DNA from 2 places in the Nostoc sp. CmiVER01 genome. Region 1 is predicted to be linked to the other one. Evidence: riboswitches for the same ligand, from Rfam matches in the RefSeq annotation. Region 1 holds a riboswitch; the other holds the start of a gene.
What was found. Region 1 has a riboswitch for cobalamin ahead of RMZ43_RS17855 (DUF1636 family protein). Riboswitches for the same ligand answer to the same signal wherever they lie in the genome.

Region 1 (11,460 bases):
TAGTTTTTTCCTGCCATCAGCTTCTACTTCCCATATACCCTCAGTATTAATGACCGCAACTTTGCTACCGTTTACACAAGCTGCTATTGGAGATGCAATATTAAGATATGTGGCGATCGCGGGGCTAGAATAACTAAACATTGTTATCCCTCTATCTTTTTATTGTTGTTCGATTTAACTTCAGATCACTATATGCCACGTAATAAAAATCATCCACAATCTGTACCTGGTTAATACTTGACTTTTCATGTTATGTAGAAAAGCTAACAATTGACCTAACCCCCTTCCCTACGTTCGCGTAGGGGAAGGGAGAAAATTTTTTAAAGTCTCTCTAGTTTTAAAAGCTACGGTGTACACAAATACTTTCGTGCAGAACACAAGTCTTTTTTGAGCTTTTGAGGGAATTAAATAATACCAATTCTCCAAAATGAAGCAACAGATGTAAATCACGAAAGTCTTGCTGCATCTAAAATTTTTAATTGCGAATGGGCGAAAAAGCGAATTGAGAATTGGTATAACTTTGCTTGGGAGCAATGCGATTTTGTAAGTGGGGAAGCAGGAAAAGACAAAGAAATAAGTGTATTTAGAGCTATAACGGTCGTAAAAAATACTAAATTTGTCTCTTCATTCCCCTGCTCCTTTGCCCTTGACTATATTCAGTTGGAATAATAAAAAGCTACGAGGTGGAATATGGATACTCGTATCCCAGAATGTATTCGTCCAGTATTAAATGATTATTTGTTGTCATTAGAAATCGAACTTCCGGGTCTGATAGAAGGCTGCTATATTCATGGATCTATTGCGCTTAATGCCTTTAACCCATACTTGAGTGACATTGATTTTATTACTATTCTCATACGACGGGCTACAACATCCGAGGTAAAAATACTAAAAGCAGTCCATAAAAAACTAGAACTGAGCTACCCACAGTGGAAACTAGAAGGAAGTTATTTGCTAAGGGAAGATTTAGGGTGTGAGCAACAAGAAATTGCTCCTTATCCCTACTATCATGACAGCACTCTGCACTCTGCTGGATATCATGACATAAACCAAGTCACTTGGTGGGTGTTGAAACATCGAGGCATTTGTCTGATTGGACTTCCACCAGAAAACCTTGCATTTACAGTCGATTGGAATCTGCTGCAAAGAAAAATGAAGGAAAATCTCAACAGCTATTGGGTGAGTTGGACGCGATCGCCAAGTAAAGTAGCATATTTATTAACAGATACTGGTATTCAGTGGGCTGTGCTTGGCATTCTGCGTCTGTTTTACGCGTTGAGAGAGCATGAAATCCTCTCCAAAACTGAGGCTGGTCGATATGCATTGGTGCATCTTCCACCAAAGTGGCATCAACTTATTCAAGAGGCAATTAACCTCCGTGAAATTCGGCATGGTTCCTCTTATCGCAGCAAAGTGAGCCGGGCTGTTGAAGCAGTACGCTTCTTACGCTATGTAATTAATGTATGTAACGAATAGGCATCTTCAAGAGAAAACGGCGTTTAAAATGTTACTGCCTAATTTTAAGAGATAGAAATTCACAATTTTATTAGTGGCAAAACTCTTTCTGAAGCTCTGCCTTTGTATTCTCTTACGTGATCGGTGATTGGTTTCAGTTACCCAGCACAGGTAATTTGCACGCGTTTATGAACTTGCGCCAGCCGCAGATACAGTTAAAATTAAGTAAATAGCTAACCTAAACCGTGTCTGCCATTACCAGCAATCATAAAAATCTTTTTAACAGGTAAACCTATTAATAAAATATGGATCGTCGGAATTTTCTAATGTATGTCACTTTAGCAGGATCTAGCTTTACCTTAACTAGTTGCATTCAAGGCAAAAATTCCAAATTGCAGGGTGAGGTATCTCCTTCAGCATCACCTGTGGCGGTAAATGAACCTCTGAAGGTGGGATTTGTTTATGCCGGCCCTGTGGGTGATTTCGGCTGGACTTATGCCCATGATTTAGGTCGCAGAGACATGGAAGCCAATCTTCAAGATAAGGTAAAAACTACCTTTGTGGAAAATGTCAACGAAGGTGCTGATGCCCAAAAAGTGATTCGGCAACTCGCATTAGATGGTAATAAGTTGATTTTTACAACTTCCTTTGGGTACATGAACCCAACAATCAAAGTTGCCAAAGACTTTAGTGATGTTGTCTTTGAACACTGTAGAGGATACAAACGTGCTGCCAATGTTGGCACTTATTTGGGACGCGTTGAAGAACCGCGTTACTTAACCGGCATGATTGCTGGCAAGATGACAAAATCAAATATAGTAGGTTTTATTGGCGCATACCCAATTCCAGAAGTAATTCGGGGAATCAGTGCATTCACTCAAGGAGTAAGGCTAACAAATCCCCAAGCAAGAGTTAAGGTACTTTGGGTACAAAGTTGGTACGATCCAGATAAAGAAAGAGAAGCGGCTCAAGCTTTGGTTAATTTAGGTGCGGATGTACTGGCGCAGCATACCGATTCTGGTGCTGTTGTCCAATTGGCACAGGAGAAAGGCATTTATGCTTTTGGCTACAACACTGATATGAGTAAGTTTGGTCAAAATGCCCACCTAACATCAGCTATTAACAAATGGGGCAAATTCTATACAGATAAAGCCTTGGCTGTAATGAGTAATACTTGGAAATCTCAAGAGGTTTGGGATGGAATTGGTCAAGGAATGGTGGATATTTCCCCAATGAATCAGGAAATTCCAGGGGATGTGCAACAACTGGTGAATGTGAAGCGCGATGAGTTTATTCAGGGTACTGCACATCCTTTTGATGGCCCGGTAAAAGATCAAAAAGGGGTGGTGCGAGTGCCAAAAGGTAAGGTTTTGGATGATCAAAGACAACTGGCGATGGATTGGTATGTTGAAGGAATTGAAGGGTCAATTCCTAAAGGGAAATCTTAGCACTGCTAAACACTCGACCAACCCAATTTTGCTGAGTAAACCAAGTTTTAGAATTTTCTCTCTTTCTCTCTGTGTTCTCTGTGCCTTTGCGGTAGCCTGCGGCAAGCCGCTGACGCTCCTTCTCTGCGAGACGCTACACGCAATACTAGGATTTCTTTTTTAAATTTGAGATGCTGGATAGAAAGAAGTGGCTTTGATTCTGATCGGTGGCTTTTTCTTCATTACACTAGTCGTGCAACTTGTCAAATAGCCATGCCAAAACACCATCAACATGAGTAACTTGCTCCCCTGGCGGTATGGCTGGACGATTTATCATAATAATCTTCACGCCCAGTTCTCGCGCTGCAATAATCTTGGGCTTTGTTGCATCGCCACCGCTATTTTTACTTACTATGGTATCAATCTTGTTATGAATCAGGATTTGTCTTTCATTATTGAGGGTAAAGGGCCCGCGATCGCACAATATTACTCCCGGTGGCACTAAAGCATCATTGGTAGGAGGATCAATCATCCGCATCAGAAACCAAATTTTCTCGCAGTGAGCAAAGGCGGCGAGTTCTTGCCTGCCAACTGTTAAAAATACTCGCTGTGCCTGGTTTGCTAGAGATGCTGCGGCGGCTTCAACACTATTAACTTCAATCCAGCGATCGCCACTTGCTTTTTCCCAAGGTGGGCGTATTAACATCAGACGGGGTACTCCGACTTCAGTTGCAGCATCCGCCGCATTAAAAGAAATCTGAGTAGCAAAAGGATGAGTTGCATCAATTAATAAGTCGATTTGCATGACTCGCAAATAGCTAGCCAATCCAGGCACACCACCGAAACCTCCAATCCGTAAATCGCCTAACGGTACTGATGGTTCCCGGGTGCGCCCAGCTAAAGACGTGATTGCCTCTAACCCTTGGATAGTCGAGACTTTGGCAGCTACTTCTGCGGCATCTCCTGTACCACCCAGAATCAAAACACGCATCATTAAGATAAAGGTGGAATTTTTGCCAAAATGCCCTTTTTCAGCGCTTCTGGACGCTCTGACCAAGGTAGTAAACCATTTGCTTTGGTATAGTATTGACTAGCACATTCTAGTACCGCAGATGCACTACCATCAACAGCTAAATCACCAAATAAATATGTTAATTTGCCTTTAGCAGCAAAGGCAACTACACAAGAACGATTACAAGCACTCATGCATTCAACTTCCTGAATTGGGAATTGATCTCGTAAGTCCCAATCTTGTGCAAGTTGCTGAAGTTGAGATAGAAGTTTTTCACCGCCACTTTCACCTAAGCGTTTTCCATCTTGCCAAACGCTAGCACAAGTTTTGCAAACAAATAAAGTATGATCAGCAACACCCAAGGGACTAGTCGGAGAAATATTTACAGTAGTAGTCATCTGTAACTCGCAGATATGTGGAACTGATAAATCTATTTCGGCGGGCATCCTGACTTACTCTATTTGGGATGTTAGATTACATCTCAAATGGGTTTACAGTTGCGGGACAGCGCCGGATTTGCACCGAACTTTCCCCGTTACCTCTGGTAGCTGCTCCCTACCAGAACCGAATAGCCTTATCGATCATACACCCTACTCGAATGGGACTTCGCTTATAAGATGGATTTACACCTTTATCTTGCTTAATCAAGAAAGTATGTGTTACTGTTGATAATTGTGTGGTTAAGGACGTATAGCTCAGTTGGTTAGAGCGCTACGTTGACATCGTAGAGGTCACTGGTTCGAATCCAGTTACGTCCATTTTTATACATTCACAAATTTAATGTCGCTGTGTGATTTTACCCATAACTTTGTCGCAACGGCAACTTTATGGTTGAAAACTACTACTGCAAACTTAATACTCTGCTTAGGAAAATTACCCTGTGCTTTGCAATATATGTAGCACGGACTTTTTTATTTATATCTTAAATCTTAAGTATTCGGGCTTAATCATTAAACCGCATTACAGCACCGCATTTTGGCATAGGGTGGCATATATTATACCAGATTATCTTGAGCGGAAGCAATGGTTAGCTGAGAATAGGGTAATTTATAACCTTTAGAAATATCTGAAATGATAGGAGCGATCGCATTTAAACAAAGTTGCAAGAATGTTGAAACTAAATAACGTTGTATAATCAGAGGGTGCTGATTGTGTAATGCCTAATTGCAAGTTTTGTCAAAGACGTGTTCTTTACCTGTTTTGTCCACTTAATTAACTGGCATCATTATATTAATTGCGATCGCCTTCTCTAAAGGAGGCGGTAAGCGCAGCTATGCTCAAAGGACTTTGCAAAATTGAGCGGAAGCTCAATCATTGTTGTTTTACTGCTCTAAATTAACTCTGCAAATCTACTCTATTCATTCTTCTTTAGAGATAAATATTCAAGGCTAATTTCTCCTTAAGGTATATAACTAAAGTCACAATTTTTACTAAATCTTCCTAGTCACTTCTATAAAATAGAATTGAGTCGCTCTAGACGTTGACGCTGTTTGAACCACTGCTGACAAACTTCTGTAGCCAAATACTTCTCTTCTGCTGTTAATAGCTCATCAGGTTTGCCAGAAGCCAATATTTTAGCTGCTTGTGCAGCCAAGTTGTAGTTCACACCGTGTTTAACTAATTGTGTGTGAAAAAAATCTTCTAAGTTTTGGACTGACATAAAAAACTCTCCTTTAATATCAAGTTGTCATATTCAATTAGGGTGTTAAAATTACATGAATAAAACTATGTAACCGCAATTACTGGGAATTATGACAAATATTTCAGCTAAATGGCTTCTCTCGGAAGATGCATAAGAATTATACCTTTGATATTTTCTCTCTAATCCCTTGCTGCCGGAGAATAGCGTAGGCGCAGGCATCGTTAAGGAACCGGAATTTGGATGGCTTGCCTCTAGAACAAAGCGATCGCAACAATTACAAATGAATCAAGAGCATCGCTTCTTTGTGGCACTGCAATAATACATAAATCCTTCCTTGGCTTACCGCAAGTTAACAGTTATATAACTCTAAATCAAGTTATTTTTATAAAAGCCGTATTTGATTTTTGTAAAAAATAAGTATCCTCTGAGAAAGCTTCTTCTCCATTCCCCACTCTCTATTTATCGCACTTGCGCTACACTTTTATGCGAGAAGCTTCTCTTTGCAGAGAGGCTTATCTTTCAAAAACGCTAACGCGAACACCAAGGCACAGCAAGCGAGTAATTTAAAAACTCAAAGTAGATTGCTGCTATATTGGTTTTATTTTATGGTAAAAAATTGATTGTGACAAAATCTAGCTAATATTAATTAGCTAGACTAAAATTATCTTGTTAAAATCCTAATGCGTTATTATCACCGTTTGCGACTGCCATCAAAATATTTCAATATTTTCATTGCAGTACTAACTTTTGTTTTGTTTATCTGGTTCACTCCTGTAGTTGCTCAAGCATTAAATAAAGCTCCGGTGATTTTGGATGGGCAACAGCTTTTTAAAATCAGCGATTCTGGCCGGTATAGCGCTCAAGAACGGACAAATTTAATCAACTCACAACTAAAAGATGCGATTAAATCTTCTGAATCTATTCAAGTCAAAATTGAAAAACGTAACCAGCTACCTACTATTTTGCTAAATAATCGCTATCTATTAACAGTTACAGAACAAGATACTGTTCCGGGTAGCACAGTTGATGAGCAGGCAAGCATCTGGGGGCGGCAAATTGAAGAAGCGTTACAAGAAGCTCGCTTAGAGCGAACTAAAACCTATCTCCAACAAACAACTTTTCTAGCAGTAGTAATTTTACTTATCACTGCCGGATTCACTTGGCTATTAGGATGGATTAAGCATCGCTTTTTCCGAGCAGCTTCACAACGCTTAACTACTCTTAACAATGAGATACCGAATTCAGAACCACTAAAATTATTAGAATTATTTTTCAAATTAGTGTTGGCGAGTATGCGTATCGCACTTTGGATAAGCGCCATTCTTTATATCACTAATCTCTTTCCTTTCACTCGTCAATGGAGCTACCAAATTTCAAATATCCTGATCACCAGTTTCACCTCACCTATTCTGACATTAGGCAAGAATCCTTACTCTCTTACTGAATTAATAATTTTGATTGGTTTGTTGTTCGGCTTAGTGATCTTTGCTGGAACTTTGACCAATTTTTTACGCTCTCGCGTTCTATCTTTTACTGGAATAAATCGTGGCGCTCAAGAAGCAATAGTAATACTTTTCAAATATGGTCTAATTTTTATTGGCACACTGGTATTGCTACAAATTTGGGGACTTGACATTAGCTCTTTGACAATCTTAGCAAGTGCTTTAAGCGTTGGAATTGGCTTTGGTTTACAGGATATTGCTAAGAATTTTGGCAGTGGTTTAGTACTAGTATTTGAGCGTCCGATTCAGGTGGGAGATTTTGTGGAAGTTGGGGAATATACAGGTACTGTCGAGCGAATAGGTGGAAGAAGTACCGAGATTCGTACTCTTGACCACGTTTCAATCATTGTACCCAACTCTCGTTTCTTGGAAAAAGAAGTAATCAACTGGAGCCACCGCAACCCGATTTCTCGCCTTCATCTTCCCCTTGGCGTTGCTTATAGTTCAGAGCCCAAAGTTGTGCAAGCTGCTCTGTTAGAAGCAGCCTCTAAGCATCCTAATGTATTACAAGCTCCTTCTCCTGTAGTTTTGTTTAAAGAGTTTGGCAACAACAGCTTAAATTTTGAGTTATTAGTATGGACTGCGGAACCTAATAAACAATTCTTGCTCAAAAGTGATTTATACTACAATATCTACGAATCTTTACAGCAAAGACAAATTGAAATCCCTTTCCCTCAGTTAGATTTACATCTACGTTCTGGCACATTGGAATTTACGCCAGAAATGCAGTTAGCCTTAATACAAATGTTTGAACAATTGTCAAAACATCAACAACGCATAGATCCAATCAAGCCAAGTCAAAATCAAACGTAAATTCGGATGCTTGGCTTGCTCTAAGAAAGCTGTTTGTGTAATAATTACTAATTACTTAAATTCGAGCGACTTTAAGTAGTATTCCAAAAATCACCAAAAGACCTGAGTTTGAGGTCAGATGCTGAAGCAGAAAAGAAAGTAGGGTTTAGGCTACAAGTAGTTGCGATCGCTTAACTCCGATGAAAGCATCTCAAGTTTGCAGGAACATCAGTTTTTCGCAGTATGGGATTCAGTAGTAAAGTGAGTTTTAAAGGAATATTTATGTCACAGTTGGAGCAAGCAGTGCCAGACACCTTTGTAGCCAAAAGCTTAGAAACTCTCCCAAATAATATATTTGACCAGGTAGAGGCTCTAGCGAAAGACTTTGCCACCCGTGCAGGGGCACATGACAAAGAGGGTTCCTTTCCTTTCGAGAATTTTACAGCTTTGCATGAAGCAGGATTACTTAGCCTCACCATTCCCCGCGAATTAGGTGGTCAAGATTTGGGGTTAGCAACTATCTGCCGAGTGATTGAAGGGATAGCGCGTGGCGATGCTTCCACGGCGCTAGTACTAACAATGCACTATCTCCAACATGCCCATGCAGCCCGTAGCCGTCGCTGGCATCCAGAAGTATATAAACGGCTGTGCCGTGAATCAATTGAAGGTATTGCCTTGCTCAATGCTGCCCGTGTTGAACCTGAGTTAGGAACGCCAGCTAGAGGTGGATTGCCTGCTACAATTGCCGAGCCAACAACAGAGGGTTGGCGTTTAACAGGCCACAAGCAATACACTACGGGTAGTCCTATCCTCAGTTACTTTGTTGTTTGGGCACGGACAACTGAGGATGAACCACGAGTTGGAAATTTTTTGGTTCCGCGCGGTCTGCCTGGTTTGCAAATTATCGAAACCTGGGATCACTTGGGGATGAGAGCTACAGGCAGCCACGATCTCATTTTGGAGAATGTATTAATCCCCAGAGAGTATGCTTTGAATATTAACCCCATATCAACCGCGCCATCCTTTGATCCTCTAATTTCCACTTGGGGCAGTTTGACAATAAGTGCTTTATATCTAGGTGTTGCTAGTAGTGCGCGAGACTGGCTGGTAAAATATCTTTGGGAGCGATCGCCTTCTAATCTCAAAGAGCCACTGGCAACTCTGCCACGCTTCCAAACTGCTGTGGGTGAGATAGAAGCACTGCTGTTTGCTAACAATAGATTGATTTATAGCTTGGCTCAAGATATTGAGCGGGGCGAGTATGAGCCTAACGTAGGATTACAGACACAAGCTGTTAAATATCTCACCACAACTAACTCGATTCGTGCTGTAGAGATTGCCTTAGAACTGACTGGTAATCCTGGTCTGTTAAAAAAGAATCCTTTAGAGCGACACTACCGAGACGTTCTGTGTAGCCGTATCCATACACCGCAAAATGATGTTATTTGCCAATCTTTAGGGAAGAGTGTACTGGAAGTAAAGTGAGTGGGAAGTGGGGATGAGGGAGCAGGGGGAGCAGGGGAGGCAGGGGGAGAAGAATTATTGATTAATGACCAATGCCCAATACCCAATATCGACCAATATGTACTAAAATCAATGACTTGAGTCACAAAGAGAGCAATCATGGCATCCATCCGCGAGTTGCACCAACAGCTGGTTAAGAAAGAACGTTGTGCCGTTGAAATTACCCAAGAAGCTTTAGAGCGCATTCAAGCGTTAGAGCCGAAATTACACAGCTTTTTATGTGTTACCGCAGAACGGGCATTAGAGCAGGCAGGTGCTGTGGATGCGAAAATTGCTGCGGGAGAAGAAATTGGGCTGCTAGCAGGCATTCCTGTTGGGATTAAAGACAATATGTGTACCAAGGGAATTGCTACTACCTGTGCCTCCCGGATTTTGGAAAATTTTGTGCCGCCTTATGAATCAACAGCGACGCAAAAACTGGCAGATGTTGGCGCGGTAATGGTAGGCAAAACCAACTTGGATGAGTTTGCAATGGGTAGTTCCACAGAAAACTCTGCCTACCAAGTCACGGCTAATCCTTGGGATTTGTCACGAGTTCCTGGTGGTTCTTCGGGGGGTTCTGCGGCGGCGGTGGCGGCTCAAGAATGTGTGGTTGCTCTCGGTTCTGATACTGGCGGTTCGATTCGGCAACCTGCATCTTTTTGCGGTGTGGTGGGGATGAAACCCACTTATGGTTTGGTTTCTCGTTATGGTTTGGTGGCTTACGCTTCGTCTTTGGATCAAATTGGGCCATTTGGAAACACAGTAGAAGATGCGGCAATATTATTAAGTGCGATCGCAGGTTATGATCCCAAAGACTCTACCAGCCTCAAAGTAGCCATTCCCAACTACGCCGCCAGCTTAAAACCAGACTTTAAACCTAGAGGTCAGCTAAGAATTGGGATCATCAAAGAAACTTTTGGTGAAGGTTTAGACTCTGTAGTGGAACAAGCTGTTACCAAAGCAGTAGATCAACTACAAAGTTTGGGAGCAGAAATTCATATAATTTCCTGTCCCACCTTTCGCTATGGCTTACCCACCTACTACATCATTGCCCCATCAGAAGCGTCAGCAAACCTAGCTCGTTACGATGGTGTTAAATATGGTTATCGCGCCCCTGATGCAGATAATTTGCTATCGATGTACACTCGTACCCGTGCCACAGGTTTTGGTACAGAAGTTAAACGCCGAATTATGATTGGCACTTACGCACTTTCGGCTGGTTATTATGATGCTTACTACCTGAAAGCGCAAAAAGTCCGCACCCTGATTAAGCGAGATTTTGAAAAGGCTTTTGGCTTAGTTGATGTGTTAGTTTGTCCCACATCTCCCACTACAGCATTCAAAGCAGGGGAAAAAACTACCGACCCCTTGAGCATGTATTTAAATGACTTGATGACTATTCCTGTGAATCTTGCTGGTTTACCTAGTTTAAGTTTGCCATGTGGTTTTGACGATCAGGGGCTACCTATAGGATTACAGCTAATTGGCAATGTCCTGCGAGAAGACCTACTGTTTCAAGTAGCTTACGCTTATGAGCAATCCACTACTTGGCATCTGCGTAAACCGCAAATATCTTGAAAATAAGCATTGGGCATTGGGCATGGGAAAGAGGAATTGGGGACTCTTGAGAATTGGGGACAAGGGAAAAGACTTGTTGGAAGTTCTAAACTTTTGTCACCTTGTCCCCTTGTCCCCTTTTCCCCTCTGCTTCCTCATCTCCCTCATCTCCCCCTGCTCCCTGTTCCCCACTCCCCACTCCCCATTCACTGATTACTGACCATTGACTGTTGACTATTGACTTTTGGAGTCAGGGATTCTGATGTAATTTCTGATGGATTAAGTGTATGTAAAAGACCAACAGATGCAGCTACTAATAAGAGAATATAGGTAACAACAAGAGGTATATACGTATTTGATTTGTTGCCTGAATTATTCTGATTCTTCTTGGAGTCTTGGCAGACTACATTGCTTATAAGAGTATGTGATAAAGCATTTCCATCCAGTCCTAAAGCATCTCCATAGCGACGGATGAATCCTTGAACAAAAATAGGTTCAGGTAATTCTTCAAATCGTTCTTCTTCTAAAGCTTGCAAAACACCTGCTCTAATAAGTGTTCTTGCAGCT
Region 2 (11,460 bases), on a different contig from region 1:
CTCTCAAGTGCGACGTGACGCGATCTGAGGACGTGAAGGCCGCTCTGGACAAGACCATCGAGACCTTCGGGCGGCTGGACTTCGCCTTCAACAACGCGGGCATCGAGCCGAGGAATGCGGCTCCAACCGCAGAGTACGAGGAGGAGGAATGGAACCGGATTATCGACATCAACCTCCGTGGCGTTTTCCTGTGCATGAAGCATGAGATTCCCCTGATTCTCAAGCAGGGACGTGGCGCGATCGTCAATACGTCATCAGGCGCGGGAATCATCGGCATCAAGGGCAGTCCCGCGTACACTGCCGCGAAACATGGCGTGATCGGACTGACTAAGGCAGCCGCCCTCGACTACGCCGCGCAGAACATCCGCGTCAACGCCGTCTGTCCCGGCTACATCGACACCCCGATGATGGGCCGCTTCACCGGTGGCACGGACGAAGGGCGTGCGAAAGTGATTGCGGAGGAGCCGGTCGGACGGATGGGCAAGCCTGAGGAGATCGCTGCGGCCGTCGTCTGGCTGTGTTCGGACGCGGCTGCCTTCGTCATTGGGCACGCTATGGTCATCGATGGCGGCCAAACGGTGCAGTGATGTTCGTCGCCAACACGATCAAACCCTAATACCATTTCACTAAAATCCTGATACAAATTCTTTCCCCTCTGCTCCCCTGCTCCTCTGCTCCCCTGCTTGCCTAAATGTATCAACCTTAAAGTGAAACGGTATAAACGCACCCTATCCAGAAAGTCAACGAAGCCTACAATCGCCTGCTCAAGTCTGATGTGAAGTACTGCTTTGTGATTGATATGGCATCCCTGAAATCTACATAACCGAGGTGGAACCTCAAAGGAATAACAATGCAAAAGCGCAAACTTGGAAACAGCAACTTAGAAGTCTCGGCCATCGGGCTGGGCTGTATGGGAATGAGCTTTTCCTATGGCCCACCCAAAGACACGCAGGAGATGATCGCTCTTCTTCGGGCCGCCGTCGAACGCGGCGTTACATTCTTTGACACCGCCGAGGTCTACGGCCCGTTCTTAAACGAAGAGCTTGTGGGCGAAGCCCTAGCTCCCTTCCGCGATCAAGTGGTCATTGCCACTAAATTCGGATTTGACATCAGTCCGAATTCTGATCCTCGTGGGATGAAGGGTTCACCCGGATTGAATAGCCGACCGGAGCATATTAAGGAAGTCGTGGAGGGTTCACTCAAGCGACTCAACATCGAGACAATCGACTTGCTCTATCAGCACCGGGTTGACCCGAACGTACCGATCGAAGACGTTGCAGGAGCAGTGAAGGAACTGATTCAGGAGGGTAAGGTGAAGCACTTTGGACTCTCGGAAGCAGGCGTGCAAACGATTCGTCGCGCTCACGCAGTTCAACCTGTAACAGCACTTCAGAGTGAATACTCGCTGTGGTGGAGAAAACCTGAAGCGGAAGTGATACCGACCCTTGAGGAACTCGGAATCGGCTTTGTCCCGTACAGCCCACTGGGCAAGGGCTTTCTCACTGGCAAGATCGATGAAAGCACGACTTTCGACAGTTCCGACTTCCGCAGCACCCTGCCTCGCTTCACGCCAGAGGCTCTTAAGGCGAATCAGGCTCTGATTAATCTGCTTGGCAGCATTGCCGAACAGAAGCAGGCTACACCTGCTCAGATTGCGATCGCCTGGCTGCTGGCTCAAAAGCCGTGGATTGTTCCAATCCCAGGCACCACAAAGTTGCATCGCTTGGACGAAAACATCGGGGCTGTCTCAGTCGAACTCACGCCCGACGATCTGCGTAACATCGATGATGCCGCCTCCAAGATCGCGGTGCAAGGCGCTCGGTACCCTGAAAAGTTGGAGCAAATGACCGGTCGTTGAGCGGCAAAAAATGTGTTCTCTGGTTCAATTGTCGCATCGTTGTAGCATCTCGTATTGCCCTGTCCTTCTTTGTCCGTTTGAATTGGGGCGGAGTACAAGCTCCGTCTCAGTTTTTCCCGCCTCCTGCCCCCTTGCCTCTTTTGACGGGTTTATAGTCGATTCTTAGTTGGAATTACAATCATCGAGAAATAAGGTACTTCATCTGGATCAACTTCATCCAAAGGTATGATGCGTTGCTGTGATGTTGATGCTCGCTCAATATATCTTGCCCGTGATGCTAGCCCTAATTTATGCAGGATATCTCGTACTTTGGTAAAGTGACGACCTAGCTTCATAATTGCGGCTGCGTCGGTCATCAGCAGATGTGTAGTTAGTTCTTCTGCTGGCAATGGCGCGGGTAAGACTGTGAGAATATCGGTGTAGTAGGTGAAAGGTACACCCAATGCTACCGGACAAGCCATCAGCGAGGAAACCCCGGGTACAACTTCTGTTTCATACTGGTCACATAACCGAGTGAACACGTACATGAATGAGCCATAGAAAAATGGATCTCCCTCACACAGTACTACAACATCTCGACCGGCCGCTAAATGGTCGGCGATTGGTTCAATTTCCTTGTCATAAATAGACTTGGCATTTTCCGGTTCCAAGGCGCGGGGGAGGTGAAATAACACCTCAATTTGATTCCCAGGTAAATACTGCGCGACGATCGCTCTGGCAATACTTTCTTTATCTGTGGCTGATTGATAAGCTACCACAGGAGCCGCACGTAATAACCGCAGTGCTTTCAGAGTCAATAGTTCGGGATCGCCTGGCCCGACACCAATTCCATAAAGACGACCTTTATTTTCCATATTCATTCTTCCTCCGTTGCCAGGGCGTTAACTGCTGCGGCTGCGATCGCACTTCCACCGCGCCGACCGTGTAAGGTCAAAAATGGTACATTCCTGCTGTCTGCTGCCAATGCGGCTTTCGATTCGGCTGCACCGACAAACCCCACTGGAAAGCCTAAAATGATAGCAGGTTTCGGCACTCCTTCATCGAGCATTTCTAATAGGCGGAATAGTGCTGTGGGCGCATTACCAATTGCAATCACCGATCCTTCCAGGTGCGATCGCCATAATTCTAGGGCTGCCGCCGACCTTGTAGTACCCAGACGCTGGGCAATTTCTGGCACTTCCGGTTCGTTGAGAGTACAAATCACTTGATTATTTGCAGACAACCGTCGCCTGGTAACGCCATCGGCAACCATCCGGCAATCGCACAGAATTGGCGCTCCTGTGGCTAGTGCTGCCCTTGCAGATTGTACTGCTGTTGGTGAATATCCCAAGTCAGTGACAATATCCGTCATTCCACAGGCATGAATGAGACGTACAGCAACTTTTGCTACATCTATCGGCAGCACATCTAGGTTCGCTTCTGACCGGATGATTGCAAAAGAATTGCGGTAAATTTCGTTGGCATCTCGGATATAGTCGGGCATTCGATTTGGGATTTTAGATTTTGGATTGACAAATAAAATTGAAAGGCTTAGATTGACGACTTCTCTAGAAAGTTGGGAATCTTCTTATTTACAAATGATTTAGGAATAATATTAAATAACTGCTGTAATTGGGCGATCGCATATCGATTAGCAAATTCCCCAAAGGACTCATCAGAATTTAGACGTTGAATTTTATATATACATAGCATCCGCTCTATTAATGCCGGTAGTTCGGCAAAAGTTACATTTTGATATAGTTCACGTCCGAATTTCTCCTTGCTCTCACCAACATAAACGTGATAGGCTTCCAGAGTTCCATTGTCAGCCTCAATGCTGACACCAAGCAGAGTAATATCACTCTTGCTATGCTGGGCGCAGGATTTTTCGCAACCGCTAAAGTGGATATTAACTGGGCAATCCAGAGTAACGCGAGTTTCAAGATATTCTGCTAATCCTAATGCATGATCTTTGGTATCTGTGGCAGAAGCGGCGCAACCTTTTTTTCCAGAACAGGCAACTAATGCACTCTTGATGTTGGTTGCTGAAGAATCTAATCCTAAGAAAGCAATTTCAGTTTGGACATCGCTAACCCATTGCTGAGGAATATCAGTTAACAGTAGATTTTGCCAGGGGGTTAATCGAAGAGTGCCGCTACCGTATTTCGTTGCTAAATCTGCTAAACCTCGCATTTGGTTACTCTCCAATCGTCCAAGGGGTAAGACGACACCAATGTAAAATAAGCCTTGCTGACGTTGGGGATGGAGTCCAATATGCTGATACTTTCCCTCTCCTTGCACAAGAGTAGAGAATTCCTCCTCCTTCCTTAATAAGTTGGGGGTTAGGTCACTGCATAAAAGAGAAAAAGGTAGACGCTGCTGAACTTCCTGGAGATAATTTTCACAACCCAAAGTATTTAATAACTCTAATAGCCGTAGCCGACGTTTACTTGTAGTATTACTATGAGCTAGATAGACCTCTGCCAAAGCTCCCAAGACGGGTAAACATTGCTCTGGTGATAACAAAATTCCCATATCGCTGGGCGGTTGACCCTTTGCGCCTACACTGAGATGAAGGCGAAAATAAACATTACCATCAACTAAGACAGCAGCAAATAGGATATCATTCAAGCGATCGCACACCCGAATTATCCCACCACCATCAAAGCAAACGCTAAATTTTGCCGACAGTTCCGAAAGCGCCGGCTGTGCAGCAATATAATCATCCCAACTTTGGACAAAAAGACGGGTATCGATTAATTCTAGCGGGTCAATACCAGCAGTTGGGCTGGTCATAATATTACGGATGTGGTCTACAACAGGATTACGAGAACCTAGTCCTATATCCTGTAGATGTTTCAGAACCTCAGCATTTATCCCCGTGCGGATTTCGCGGACTTGGAGATTAGCTCGATTAGTCACATCTACATAGCCGCCACCGTACTGTTCTGCTATATCTGCGATCGCACGGCACTGCTGACTATTAATAATTCCACCTGGTATTCTAATGCGAGATAATATACCATCGGCGGCGGGTGTAGCATAAAACAAGCCAGGACAAGTGGCAAATCTAGAAAGCAAACTTGGAACTCCTTCCCCGTGCAACGCAGGGAGTAGACGGTGAGTGTGTCTTCTCTGACATCTTGAGAGTTGGCATTCTGACTTGGGCGATCCCCTCACAGCTGCGGCACAGTCCCGGAATTTCACCGGAGTTTCCCAACTCCAAGCTTTAGTAATTTAGCACGAGAAGGTAGTCAGAAAATTTAATGCTTCATATTTTTAACGGATTGCGGAAAGTCAATCAATCGCAAGGGCTTTGACTTTTTATATCCAGTGCTATATTTAAAAGCAATACCAATTCGTAATCCCCTGCGGGAAGCCGCACTTCATTCATCTACATATTTAAGAAAGTTATATTTGAATGGCTGCAAGAGATATTTTTCATAATGCTGTTAGAAAAGGACTAGAAAAAGAAGGTTGGGTGATTACAGATGATCCTCTAGAAATTGAAGTCGGTGGGGTTGAAATGTACATTGATTTGGGTGCAGAACCGATATTAGCAGCTGAGAGAGCCGGAGAGAAAATAGCGGTTGAGATTAAAAGTTTTCTTGGTGCATCAAATATTTACGAATTTCATACAGCATTAGGTCAATGTTTCAATTATAAAATTGCTCTAGAGATTCAAGAACCAGAACGAGTTTTATACTTAGCTGTTCCTTTAGGAACTTATAGCAGCTTCTTTGCATTGCAATTCATTCAAATTGTTATTCAACGCTCTCAACTAAAGCTAATCGTTTACGATCCTGTGAATGAGGTGATTGTAGGATGGAAAAATTAGAACAATATCGAGCTTATATTCAACAATTACTGACAGCTTATGCTAGTCGAGGTTCGTCAAAGAGTGAAATAGAAAAACAAGTTATTTTTGATTCTATTAACGATCACTATCAATTAGTGTACGTAGGCTGGAAGAGGCGACGACGGCAATATGGGTGTGTTTTGCATCTCGATATCAAAGATGAGAAGATTTGGATACAATACGACGGTACCGAGATTGGTATTGCCAATGACTTAGTAAAGTTAGGAATCCCAAAGGAAGATATTGTTTTGGCATTTCATGAACCATTAGTAAGGCAATACACGGGGTTTGGTGTGGGTTAAAAAAGCTATGTCATTGGGAGGAATTTCAAGTATAGAATATCCCAATACTTATTGTAGGATGTGCCAAAAATCCTAAACTTTTAACAGAAGTGGAGAATCTGAGCCTTTAGCGATGCCTGCGGCGGGCTACGCCTACGCAAACTATAATATTTACAATTCCCCTACTCAAAAACATAATTTTGAGCCACTTTCCAATAGCGCGAAAACCGCTTGAGGTCAATATAGCCATCATAGTCAAAAAATGGTTCCACCTCTAGCACCTCCACTTCTATAGAACCTTCCATTTGATTGCAGATATCATCAAATCGGGGACTCGGACTGTCGGCTGTGACGACTAAATTCGCATCATGTTCTTGAGCAAAAACTAAAATTTCTTGTGCCACATCGCCACGACGGATAACAACAGGTAACTCCAGCAAGCATTCGTAAATAAACGTGAGGCGTTTAAGACTCAGTTGCCATTCCTCTATCAAAGCCTCATCCCAAACCCAGATAGCTGGCGCATCGGGATATTTTTGTAATACAGGGTTGTATGGACTGAGGCAATCTCCATGTATCCAAACAATTGGTTTATTCATCTTTTTTGGTCTTTTACCTTACTTTTTACCTTTCTTTCCACGCTGCCAACTTTGGCTATTGGCTTGTTTGCTAAATTCCCCTTTGGGAAAAAGTCGCTGTTCTAATTCTTCATAGCTGCCTTCAAAATCACAATGACCGTAAAGGGGACATTTCTGGCAATAAATGCTTTTGGTGTAGCGTTCTAAGTTCTCACGATTGAAAAAATACGGTTTTTGACTAAAGGTGCTGGCAACCCATTGCCATGACATATTATTACTAGCAGGATCTCCATCTAAAAGGTGTTCGAGAAACCATTTGGCTCCTGCTTGCCAACGAATACGCAGCCAATGGACAATGTAAGCCGCTAGCCACATTCGGGCGTGGTTATGTAAATAGCCAGTTTCTCTCAAGTCATGGCTAAAACTATCGATGCAAACCCTACCTGTGGTTCCTTGTCTGATATCTTGCGGCAATTCGGGTGCATATTCAGCCACAGTGTAACCAGTTTTGTACTCTTCCTGGTCTTTCCAGATTCCATTTCCTAATTTGACATATAACCGTTGCCAATAGTCGCGCCAACCTAATTCGTTAATTAATTTCGTAGCATCGTTTTGTTGTACCCGTTCAAGGACATAATCTCGAATTTCTCGCAAACTCAAAACGCCATAACGGATGTAAGGCGAAAGTCGCGTGACTGCACCTGCGAAAAAATTACGTGTTTGGGCGTAGCTTACTGCATCGATTTTTTGCAGCGCTTTTTGTGCAGCTTTTCGTCCCCCAACGGTTTCACTGATGTGGTCATCGCGTTGTGCCGCATCTGGGAATTGTTCGCGGAGGTAGGCTACCAACTCATCGCGGTTGGTAAATTCGCGTTGCATATCTTTAGACATGGGAACTTTGAAGTGTGAGAATAAATAAACAAAAACATTTGTAGGCTAAGTCATTATTATTGCGGATAAATATAAGCGATCGCTCTCAACCTGATGGGAGAACTTTAAATGTGCATGATTTGTTTGTGGATTCACTACCGAAATTGGCTTCTGATAAAGAGTTGTTCTGCACTGAGCAAGATAATTGGTAGCCCTATAGATGCTTTCACGAGCGCTTCAGTCGTCCAATTGTTAGGCAGCAGATTGGAGAGGGATGCAACGAGCGTCAATGCAATTACAAGCCAGGGTGCGATCGCCACCAAATTCTGTTTCCAAGCTGCCTGTTGGTGCAGTCGTCTAGCTTGGCTTTGGCGTGCGGCTTGACGCCAAAACCCAAAGGTACTAAGTACAGCGACAAGATATGACAGTCCGGCGTTGACTAGCAGAGTTGCTTTCAGGTTTGGAGTTATCTCAGGATACTGAAGGGCGATCGCCATTAGACAAACTCCCGTTGCTAGATACAGTAGCGTAAACAGGGTAAATTGTCTCATCGTTTTCTCCTTATGTCTAATCACAAATTGTTGGGCGGAAATTTGTCACACCGCCTACTATTTTAAAAATAAATATAGCTCTCCATGTATTAAAGCTAATGTTTTATTATTGCATATCAGGATGACAGTATGATAACAAAATTATGGCAATACTATGGCTAATTAACACATTGAAACTAATAGTCTAACACTGCTAATTTATATGTCTTGCGATAGAAGATTTGAGAGCTTTTCTGATAATTAAATAATCAGAAGTTTCAATGCAACTTCAACTGAAATAATTTATTTAAAGTTTTGCATCCGTAATCTGGCTTCTGCTGCATAAACTCTCACAAAAATACTCGACTGAGTTACTTATCTCAAAGGAGTATTTATTTTTACAAATATCAGCTTTTAGCAAAACTAAGTTAAGAATATATCTTCTGCTTGATTTGAAATAACTTGCTAAAGCATTTGTTGAAAGTGATTTGATTTAGTACAGCATTTCATTAATTCGTAGCGAATTAAATTTGGCAATACCTTGCAATGCCAATGCATCCCAATTGAATGTTAATGCGTGCCTCTGCAATGCTAATGCATCCCGATACAATGTTAATGCGTCGGCCGATCGCTTAATCTATGTACAATTCTAAAGCGATGTCTACGACGAGCTACGCTTACGCAATCTCTCACACTTCCATCATGAGCAACATTCCCCAAGTCGGACAACCAGCACCAGATTTCTCCACCCCTGACCAAAATGGCAATTCAGTCACTCTTGACGACCTCAGCAGTCAGTGGGTTGTCCTCTACTTCTACCCCAAAGATGACACACCCGGTTGTACTACCGAAGCGAAAGATTTCACCGAGTTGTATCAAGATTTCAGCGCACTAGGAGCGAAAATCTTAGGCGTGAGTCCAGATTTAGGTAAATCCCATTGTAAATTTATCAGCAAACATAACTTGTCAATCACGCTCTTGAGTGACCCAGAACATATTTTGACAGAAGCCTACGGTGCTTGGCGCTTAAAAAAATTTATGGGCAAAGAATATATGGGTGTTGCTCGCTCAACTTTTTTAATTTCACCTGATAAAATGATTGTCTATGCTTGGCCGAATGTGAAAACCAAAGGTCATGCTCTGGCAGTTTTAACTAAATTACGGGAATTAGCAGCTATATGAAAGAGTCGTTGCTGCTGGATGTTTTTTTGCTATAACCTTGCGATTAAGTATTTGAATTCATAGAATTGAGTTCACATCGTCTAGGGGGTTCGTATGGATTCTAATTCAAGGTTAGAGTATCTCTATAAAGAGTATGTTCGATTAAGTGAGAAAGCTGAAGAATATATCAAAAGTGCCTTTGAAGATTTGAAGTTAATGGGAGTAATTGGTGCAACTATAGCCCTTTGGAAACCAATTGTAGATGCAATCGTCTTAGCAAACCCAAAGATTGATCAAAGTGGAATTCTATTTTTAGGTTTTTTGAGTTTATTACTAGTTGTTGCAATCATTGGATTCTGGAACCTAATTAAGCAATCTTTCATTATTTTTTTTGCAGATAATCTCCAGGGCTATGAGGAAGAAATTAGGAAAGAGCTAAACGAAGCAGATTATTCCAGGGTTTTTAATTTTAATCTTGAAAAAGAAACTAAACTAATCGAAAGTTATCGGACTACCTTCGCTGCTTTCATAATAGTTTTTGCAATTGCAACTACTTTCATTCCGTTTATAATCTTGTTTTACACTAATGCTTATTATGCATTTGTTTATATATTATTGTCATTAACAATATTTGGATCTTACTTTCAAGTACTCAAGAAATCAACTAGAAAGTATTTTTCCATAAAAAAGTAAATGGAGGGAGGATTAATACAAAAATTCTACTTTGGTTATTAAATTTATCTGGAAACTGTCAATGCTATCATTGAAGTAAGAAATTAAACTTCTCGCCAATTAAAACTAATATGGTTCAAGTCATCCAAGCTCATAATGTCAGCCATGCTGATTTAGAAGCAAGATTTGGTCTGCAACAAACTGAAAGTGAAGGTTTTTTTACAGATTGGTTCGATACTTTACCGGAAATTACAGATTTAGAAAAGCAAGATTTAGACAGAATCAAGCTTCATTTTCTCCGTCTAGTCAAACGTCCTCCTTTGTCAGAAGAAACGGTGAAATTAGTAGTTTTATCTCCTTTACTCAATTTAGCTGGATTTTATGATGATCCTTTTTATATGAGAGGCGAGGAATCAATACAAATTTCTGCGGAAGATGAAGGAGAAATCATTAGAGGTAGAATTGATATTTTAGTTATTCAAGAACAATTCTGGTTGTTAGTAATTGAATCTAAAAGGTCTAGCTTTTCTCTTTTAGAAGCCGTACCTCAAGCACTTGTTTATATGTTGGCTAATCCTAATCAAGACAAACCTACTTTTGGATTAGTAACAAATGGTAGTGATTTTATTTTCCTGAAACTTGCCCAAGAGAATCAACCAAAGTATGCTATGTCTGACCAATTTACACTTTTAAAACGAGAAAGCGAATTGTATCAAGTTCTAAGTGTATTAAAAAATTTGAGTAAAAGTTTGAGTTAATAATTATGTCTATTCGTCCTATATACCTTGATTGCCATGCTACTACAGCCGTAGATGAACGGGTATTAGCAGCAATGCTCCCCTACTTCACAGAAAACTTTGGCAACCCAGCAAGTATTGGTCATGTTTACGGTTGGGAAGCAGAAGCTGCTGTTAAGCAAAAGCGAGAGATTTTAGCAGGAGCAATTAACGCCACTCCTGAAGAAATTGTTTTTACCAGTGGTGCAACAGAAGCGAATAATTTAGCTATTAAAGGTGTTGCTGAAGCTTATTTTAAAAAAGGTCAGCATATTATTACTGTTACCACTGAACATAATGCAGTTCTTGATCCTTGTAATTATTTAAAAACTCTCGGTTTTGAAATTACTATTCTCCCCGTTAAACAAGATGGACTGATTGATTTAAATGAGTTACACAAAGCTTTCCGTCCTGAGACAATTTTGGTTTCGGTGATGGCTGCAAATAACGAAATTGGCGTTTTACAGCCAATAGCCGAAATTGGGGAACTATGCCATGCTTACAACATCATTTTCCATACCGATGCAGCCCAAGCTATTGGTAAAATCTCTCTGGATGTGCAAGCGATGAAAATTGACTTGATGTCGCTAACTGCACACAAGGTATATGGGCCAAAGGGCATTGGGGCGCTGTACGTCCGCAGGCGTAACCCTAGAGTGCAACTAGCTCCCCAGCAGCACGGCGGCGGACATGAACGGGGGATGCGTTCTGGGACATTATATACACCGCAAATTGTCGGCTTTGGGAAAGCTGTAGAAATTGCCTTGGCTGAACAAGCAACAGAAAACCAACGCCTCACCCAGTTAAGGCAAAGCTTGTGGTCACAACTTTCCCAACTTGAAGGAATTCATCTCAATGGACACCCTCAACAACGATTGGCGGGAAACTTGAATATC

Region 2: another riboswitch for cobalamin. It lies ahead of cobG (precorrin-3B synthase); the one in region 1 lies ahead of RMZ43_RS17855 (DUF1636 family protein).

Annotation. Positions count from the first base shown of each region.
Region 1 is NZ_JAVRBU020000009.1:368,591-380,050, reverse strand. Features, by position in the region: gene RMZ43_RS17875 (hypothetical protein) at 1-141, opposite strand, end outside; gene RMZ43_RS17870 (aminoglycoside adenylyltransferase domain-containing protein) at 691-1,476, shown strand; gene RMZ43_RS17865 (BMP family ABC transporter substrate-binding protein) at 1,761-2,903, shown strand; gene RMZ43_RS17860 (cobalt-precorrin-6A reductase) at 3,130-3,873, opposite strand; gene RMZ43_RS17855 (DUF1636 family protein) at 3,876-4,292, opposite strand; cobalamin riboswitch at 4,315-4,478, opposite strand; tRNA gene RMZ43_RS17850 (tRNA-Val) at 4,579-4,652, shown strand; gene RMZ43_RS17845 (hypothetical protein) at 5,345-5,554, opposite strand; gene RMZ43_RS17840 (mechanosensitive ion channel family protein) at 6,217-7,851, shown strand; gene RMZ43_RS17835 (acyl-CoA dehydrogenase family protein) at 8,113-9,315, shown strand; gene gatA (Asp-tRNA(Asn)/Glu-tRNA(Gln) amidotransferase subunit GatA) at 9,454-10,914, shown strand; gene RMZ43_RS17825 (helix-turn-helix domain-containing protein) at 11,100-11,460, opposite strand, start outside.
Region 2 is NZ_JAVRBU020000015.1:95,304-106,763, forward strand. Features, by position in the region: gene RMZ43_RS25130 (SDR family oxidoreductase) at 1-587, shown strand, start outside; gene RMZ43_RS25135 (aldo/keto reductase) at 851-1,858, shown strand; gene RMZ43_RS25140 (precorrin-2 C(20)-methyltransferase) at 2,008-2,712, opposite strand; gene RMZ43_RS25145 (precorrin-8X methylmutase) at 2,715-3,341, opposite strand; gene cobG (precorrin-3B synthase) at 3,389-4,918, opposite strand; adenosylcobalamin-variant (AdoCbl-variant) riboswitch at 4,981-5,073, opposite strand; gene RMZ43_RS25155 (XisH family protein) at 5,259-5,675, shown strand; gene RMZ43_RS25160 (XisI protein) at 5,663-5,998, shown strand; gene RMZ43_RS25165 (hypothetical protein) at 6,160-6,576, opposite strand; gene RMZ43_RS25170 (FAD-binding domain-containing protein) at 6,595-7,446, opposite strand; gene RMZ43_RS25175 (hypothetical protein) at 7,581-7,976, opposite strand; gene bcp (thioredoxin-dependent thiol peroxidase) at 8,658-9,137, shown strand; gene RMZ43_RS25185 (hypothetical protein) at 9,231-9,809, shown strand; gene RMZ43_RS25190 (type I restriction enzyme HsdR N-terminal domain-containing protein) at 9,920-10,546, shown strand; gene RMZ43_RS25195 (cysteine desulfurase family protein) at 10,552-11,460, shown strand, end outside.